Linked DNA regions of Mesorhizobium shangrilense. The protein of the gene in region 1 interacts with the protein of each later gene in a pairwise test. Links are inferred from orthologs where the notes say so. Each region holds a gene or a part of one and is shown on either strand. Other genes may lie near its edges. The genes, in order: gyrA and gyrB.

Evidence for each region.
Region 2: the proteins of gyrA (region 1) and gyrB interact in binary tests that used the Escherichia coli proteins (3 or more experiments, as listed by UniProt). The link is inferred for Mesorhizobium shangrilense from one-to-one orthologs.

The regions. Positions count from the first base shown.
Region 1 is NZ_JAQGPN010000001.1:3,271,531-3,275,154, reverse strand. The notes cover bases 211-3,517. They hold gyrA (DNA gyrase subunit A), read left to right. Parts: upstream 211-572; coding sequence 573-3,317; downstream 3,318-3,517. Other genes in these bases: PD284_RS15755 (hypothetical protein), read right to left, coding at 3,431-3,517; PD284_RS15765 (MarC family protein), read right to left, coding at 211-327. Outside these bases: more of PD284_RS15765, read right to left, coding at 1-210; more of PD284_RS15755, read right to left, coding at 3,518-3,571. UniProt on the Escherichia coli protein: A type II topoisomerase that negatively supercoils closed circular double-stranded (ds) DNA in an ATP-dependent manner to maintain chromosomes in an underwound state.
Region 2 is NZ_JAQGPN010000001.1:4,738,430-4,741,827, reverse strand. What follows is about bases 233-3,313. They hold gyrB (DNA topoisomerase (ATP-hydrolyzing) subunit B), read left to right. Parts: upstream 233-571; coding sequence 572-3,055; downstream 3,056-3,313. Other genes in these bases: PD284_RS22840 (3-deoxy-7-phosphoheptulonate synthase), read right to left, coding at 3,135-3,313; PD284_RS22850 (hypothetical protein), read right to left, coding at 233-265. Also shown: more of PD284_RS22850, read right to left, coding at 1-232; more of PD284_RS22840, read right to left, coding at 3,314-3,398. UniProt on the Escherichia coli protein: DNA gyrase negatively supercoils closed circular double-stranded DNA in an ATP-dependent manner to maintain chromosomes in an underwound state.

The DNA.
Region 1 (3,624 bases):
TTTGGTGATCGCCGTGTCGGCGCTCTTTTCCTTGCGCTCGTTGCGCCGCTCGAACACCATCTCGAAGGCAATGAAGAAGAGCAGCAGGCCGCCTGCGACTCGGAAGGCCGGCAGCGTGATGCCGAAGGCGGCCAGGATGGCGGCGCCCATCAGCGCGAACACCGCCAGCACGCCGAATCCGATGACCGAGGCGCGGATGGACACCTGATAGCGTTGCTGGCGGTTCATGCCCCGCGTCACCGCCAGGAAAAGCGGCGCCAGGCCCGGCGGATCAATGGTCACCAGGATCGTCACGAAAGCGTTGAACAGGCTGTCGAAATTGGGCACGCTGCGGATCTCCCCCGGTGCAAAGCTATCGTGAAGCCAGACGGCGCGCCAGACCAGCGGCCACGGCTTCCATTGTTCCGGAAACCTTGCGCGCAGTACGCCGCTTCCTTGCGGCGTCGTGAAGCAGTCTAATATCCTTTTGAAATAACGATGGAAATCGTCGTTGGAAAAGCTTCGACGGCATTGGAGAAGGCGATAGTGTTCCTATATAAGGATCAAGTGATTCCCAACTTTTGTGATCCGTTTTGACAGACCAGAAAACGCCGCCCGGTTCTGAAGGCGGTCCCTCCGATATCGAGCCCATCTCCATCATCGAGGAGATGCAGCGGTCCTATCTCGACTACGCGATGAGCGTCATCGTCAGCCGTGCGCTGCCGGACGTGCGCGACGGGCTTAAGCCGGTGCATCGGCGTATCCTCTACGCCTCGCACGAGAGCGGCTATCACTGGAACCGCAAGCATGTGAAGTCGGCGCGTCCGGTGTCCGACGTGATGGGTAAGTATCACCCGCACGGCGACGCCTCGATCTATGACGCGTTGGTGCGCATGGCGCAGGACTGGTCCATGCGCGTGCCGCTGATCGACGGGCAGGGCAATTTCGGCTCCATCGACGGCGATCCGCCGGCGGCCATGCGCTACACCGAGGCGCGCCTGACCAAGGTCGCCCACGAACTGCTTGAAGACATCGACAAGGACACGGTCGATTTCCAGGAGAACTATGACGGTACCGACAGCGAGCCGAAGGTCCTGCCCGCGCGCTATCCAAACCTGCTCGTCAGCGGGTCGGGCGGCATCGCCGTCGGCATGGCGACCAACATCCCGCCGCACAACCTGTCGGAGGTCGTGGACGGCGCCATAGCGCTCATCGATAATCCGGCAATCGATCTGCCGGAGTTGATGGAGATCATTCCCGGACCGGATTTCCCGACCGGCGGGCTTATTCTCGGTCGCTCCGGCATCTACTCGGCCTACTCGACCGGCCGCGGCTCGATCATCATGCGCGGCAAGGTGCACGTCGAGCCGATCCGCAATGAGCGCGAGGCCATCGTCGTCACCGAAGTTCCCTACCAGGTGAACAAGGCGACGATGATCGAGAAGATGGCCGAACTGGTGCGCGACAAGCGCATCGAAGGCATCTCGGACATCCGCGACGAGAGCGACCGGCAGGGCTATCGCGTCGTCATCGAGCTGAAGCGCGACGCCAACGCCGAGGTCATTCTCAACCAGCTCTACCGCTTCACGCCGCTGCAGACGTCGTTCGGCGCAAACGTTGTGGCGCTCAACGGCGGCAAGCCGGAGATCCTGAACCTGCTCGACATGTTGAGGGCGTTCGTCGCCTTCCGCGAAGACGTCGTCAGTCGCCGCACGAAGTTCCTGCTTCGAAAGGCGCGCGAGCGTGCCCACGTGCTCGTGGGACTGGCGATTGCGGTCGCCAATATCGACGAGGTGATCCGCCTGATCCGCCATGCGCCCGATCCGTCGACGGCGCGCGAACAGTTGATGACGCGGCGCTGGCCGGCGGCCGACGTCGAGTCGCTCATCCTGCTCATCGACGATCCGCGCCACCGCATCAACGAAGACGGCACCTACAATCTGTCCGACGAGCAGGCGCGCGCCATCCTGGAACTGCGTCTGGCCCGTCTCACGGCGCTGGGCCGCGATGAGATCGCCGACGAACTGAACAAGATCGGCGCTGAAATTGCTGATTTCCTTGACATTTTGTCGTCTCGCGCGCGCATCCAGCAGATCGTCAAGGATGAAATGGCCGCGGTTCGCGACGAGTTTGGGACACCGCGTCGCACGGAGATCACCGACGGCGGCGCGGATATGGAGGACGAGGACCTCATCCAGCGTGAGGACATGGTCGTAACCGTGACCCACGAGGGGTATATCAAGCGCGTGCCGCTCTCGATCTACCGGGCGCAGAATCGCGGCGGCAAGGGCCGGTCTGGCATGTCCACCAAGGACACCGACTTCGTCACCCGCCTGTTCGTGGCCAACACGCACACGCCGGTATTGTTCTTCTCCTCCCGTGGCATCGTCTACAAGGAGAAGGTCTGGCGCCTGCCCATCGGTACGCCGCAGTCGCGCGGCAAGGCCCTCATCAACATGCTGCCCATCGAAAGCGGCGACCGCATCACCGCCATTATGCCGCTGCCGGAGGACGAGGAAAGCTGGGGCAACCTCGACGTCATGTTCGCGACCACGCGCGGAACAGTGCGCCGCAACAAGCTGTCCGACTTCGTCGACGTGAAGCGCAACGGCAAGATCGCCATGAAGTTCGACGAGGAGGGCGACGCCATCCTCGCTGTGGAAACCTGCACCGAGAACGACGACGTGCTGCTCACGGCCGATTCTGGCCAGTGCATCCGTTTCCCGGTCACCGATGTCCGCGTCTTCCAGAGCCGCGGCTCGCAGGGCGTGCGCGGCATCCTGATGGGTGAGACCGACCGCGCCATCTCCATGACCATCCTGGAGCATGTCGACGCCGATCCGGCGGAGCGTTCTGCATATCTCAAGCGCTCGGTGATTGAGCGTCGCGCAGTGAGCGGCGACGACGAAGAAATCGCCCTGACCAACGAAGAGGTAAGCGAGGACGCACAGCTAAATGATGAGCGGTACGAATTCCTCAAGGCGCATGAGCAGTTCGTGCTGACAGTCACGGAGTTCGGCTACGGCAAGCGGTCATCTTCGTATGATTTCCGTCTGACAGGACGCGGCGGCAAGGGCATCCGGGCCACTGACGTCTCCAAGACGGCGGAGATCGGCAAGCTGGTCGCGACCTTCCCGGTGGAGAACGAGGACCAGATCATGCTGGTTTCGGACGGCGGGCAGGTGATTCGCGTTCCTGTGAACAACATCCGCGTCGCCAGCCGAGCAACGAAGGGCGTCACCATCTTCTCCACCGCCGAAGGCGAGAAGGTCGTGTCGGTGGAGCGTATTTCGGAACCGGAAGGCGAAGAGGACGAAGCGGCTTCGCCGGAGCCGTGATTTCGGACTGAGCATCGGCCCTGCCTCGGTGGAATCAAGAAGGGCGGATTGCGTTGCAGCGCAATCCGCACTTCTTCTTGGGAGGATGGTGCAGCGGGACCGGGTGTCGGAGGTCAGTTCCAGCCCGGACCGAAGCGTTCGGAACCGCGTCGGCGGTTTTCCGCCCTGACGCGCTGAGCTTCCTCGTGCAGGCCAAACACGGTGGCGATCAGCATCAGCACGGTCATGGCAATAGCGAGCATGTAGATCAGCATGATGTTCATCTCCTGCGGCAAGTAACGGCCGTTCGGGAGTTTGGTTGCATTTG
Region 2 (3,398 bases), 1.5 Mb from region 1 along the record:
CGGCGCGGTCATAGCTGTTCAATGTCAGGAAGTTGCGGCCTTCGCAGATTGCAGTCGGCTCTATGAAGGAGGCCCAGAAGCCGAACTTGTCCTTGAAGTTTGCGGCTTCGTAGATCAGCCGCGTCAGCCGGCTGCCGGAGAATATGTTATAGAGCCCGATATTGCCCTCATAGGGGACCCGACGCCCGACGAAGAATTGCAACTGGTCGGCGGCTCGGCACGAAAAGTCATTCCCATTGCGAATGATCGTGAAGAGTATCGACATAATCTTCCCTCGAAAGTTGTCGATGTTGATATACGCAACCATAGGGAGAGATGGATGTAAAGCGCCGGTCGCCGGAAGGGTGGTTTTCCTGACGCACAATGCGCCTGGAGCGCCGGTCTTCCCTGTCGCCGGTTTGACTTGCCGCGCATCGCGGCGTGGCGGTCAGGATTCACTACTTTCAGAGGCGCAAAATGCCGCGCCGATTTGGAGAATCGGCTTGGAAAGCCTATATCTAGAAGGTCATGCGAGGCGTGATTCGGCCGCATTCCGCGCGTAGCTCCGCCTCAGTTCCAATGAAAGCAGTTCATGAGCGACGATACCGAAAACGGCAACGGCGGCAGCGTTCAGTACGGCGCTGATTCAATCAAGGTTTTGAAGGGGTTGGACGCGGTCCGCAAGCGTCCGGGGATGTATATCGGCGACACCGACGACGGGTCGGGCCTGCACCACATGGTCACAGAAGTCGTCGACAACGCCATCGACGAGGCGCTCGCGGGTCATGCCGACCTGGTATCGGTGACGCTCAACCCGGACGGCTCCTGTACGGTGGCTGACAACGGCCGCGGCATTCCTACCGATCTTCACCCGACGGAGGGCGTTTCCGCCGCCGAAGTCATCATGACGCAACTCCATGCGGGCGGGAAGTTCGACCAGAATTCCTACAAGGTCTCCGGTGGCCTCCACGGCGTTGGCGTTTCGGTGGTGAATGCGCTGTCCGTCTGGCTGAAGATCAAGATTCGTCGCGACGGCAAGATTCATGAGATGAGCTTTTCCCATGGCGAGGCGGATGCGCCGCTTGCCGTGGTCGGCAGCTACGTACAGGACAAGCAGCCCGGCACTTATGAGGGTCGCAGCGGCACGTCTGTCACTTTCCTGCCCTCGCCAGCGACGTTCTCCATGGTCGACTTCGATTACAACACGCTGGAGCACCGGCTGCGCGAACTCGCCTTCCTGAACTCCGGCGTGCGCATCGTGCTGACCGACAAGCGCCACGCCGACGTCAAGCAGGCGGAACTGATGTACGAGGGCGGCCTGGAAGCTTTCGTTCGGTTTCTCGATCGGGCGAAGAAGCCGTTGATCGACAAGCCGGTGGCCATCCGCGCGGAGCGCGACGGCATCACCGTCGAGGTGGCCATGTGGTGGAATGACAGCTACCACGAGAACGTGCTGTGCTTCACCAACAACATCCCGCAACGCGACGGCGGAACGCACCTTGCCGGCTTTCGCGGCGCGCTGACGCGCCAGGTCATCGGCTATGGCAGCAGTTCGGGCCTGACCAAGAAGGAGAAGGTCGAACTCACCGGGGACGACTGTCGCGAGGGCCTGACGGCGGTGCTGTCCGTCAAGGTTCCGGATCCGAAATTCTCCTCGCAGACCAAGGACAAGCTGGTGTCCTCCGAGGTCCGTCCGGTGGTGGAAAGCCTTGTGAACGAGGCTCTTGGGACATGGCTTGAAGAACATCCGGCCGAAGGCAAGGTGGTGGTCGAGAAGGTCATCCAGGCTGCCGCCGCCCGCGAGGCGGCGCGCAAAGCGCGCGACATCACCCGCAAGAGCACACTGGGCGTCACCTCGTTGCCAGGCAAGCTGGCGGACTGCCAGGAGCGCGACCCGGCCAAGTCCGAACTGTTCATCGTCGAGGGCGACTCCGCCGGCGGCTCGGCCAAGAGCGGCCGGTCGCGTCAGAACCAGGCCATCCTGCCGCTGCGCGGAAAAATCCTGAATGTCGAGCGCGTACGTTTCGACCGCATGCTGTCGTCCGACATGATCGGCACGCTGATCACTGCGCTCGGGACGTCCGTCGGCAAGGATGAGGTCAATGGCTTCAACATCGACAAGCTACGCTACCACAAGATCATCATCATGTCGGACGCCGACGTCGACGGCGCTCACATCCGCACCCTGCTGCTGACGTTCTTCTTCCGGCAAATGCCGGAACTCATCGAGCGCGGTCATCTCTACATAGCTCAGCCGCCGCTCTACAAGGTGACGCGCGGCAAGAGCTCGCAATACATCAAGAATGAAGGCGCGTTCGAGGAATTCCTGATCGCTTCGGGCCTCGACGACGCTTCTCTCACGCTGGCTTCCGGCGAGGTTCGCAGCGGCCAGGATCTGCATGCGGTGGTCGAGGATGCGCTTGCGGTGCGCTCGCTGATCAACGGGCTCCACACGCGCTACAACCGCAGCGTCGTCGAGCAGGCGGCGACCGCCGGCGCGCTGAAGCCGGAGCTCTTCGACGACCTCGGCCGCGCCAACGTCGTGGCCAAGATCGTCGCGGCCCGGCTGGACGCCATTGCCGAGGACACCGAGCGCGGCTGGGACGGCCATGTCTCGACCTCGAATGAAGAAGGCCCCGGCGGATATGTGTTCGAACGCACCGTGCGCGGCGTCAAGGAAACGGCGCATCTCGACATGGGGCTGATCAATTCCGCCGACGCGCGCGCGCTCGACCGCTACGCGCCACGCCTCGAAGAGGTCTACGCAACGCCGCCGACGCTTCGCCGCAAGGATGTCTCGCAGGCGATCGCGGGACCGTTGGCGCTCCTCGATGCGGTGTTCGCCGCTGGTCGCAAGGGCCTGACTATGCAGCGCTACAAGGGTCTTGGCGAGATGAACGCGGAGCAGCTTTGGGAGACGACGCTCGATCCGGACGCCCGTTCGCTGCTGCAGGTGAAAATCTCCGACGCCACCGACGCCGATTCGCTGTTCAGCCGCCTCATGGGTGACGAGGTCGAGCCACGCCGCGAGTTCATCCAGGAGAACGCGCTGAACGTGGCGAACCTGGACGTCTGAGGACGCCGTATCGCTTGAGTCCGGCGGCGGCTCGGGAGCCATCGATCCGCCGCCTGCTGTTTTTGCCGCCAGACAGGCGTCAGGCTGCGCCGGAGCGGACCTCCGCCTGGCGCGCCTTTCGCCGCGCCTCGACTGCCTCGGCGAGCACCTGCAGCACGTCGGCGGTGGTGTCCCAGTCGATGCAACCGTCGGTGATGCTCTGGCCGTAGGTCAACGCCTTGCCGGGCACGACATCCTGCCGGCCGGCGACCAGGTTGCTCTCGATCATCACGCCCATGATGCGGCGGTCGCCCTGCGCCATCTGGTGCGCGATGTCATCGACCACACGCGGCTGGTTCTCCGG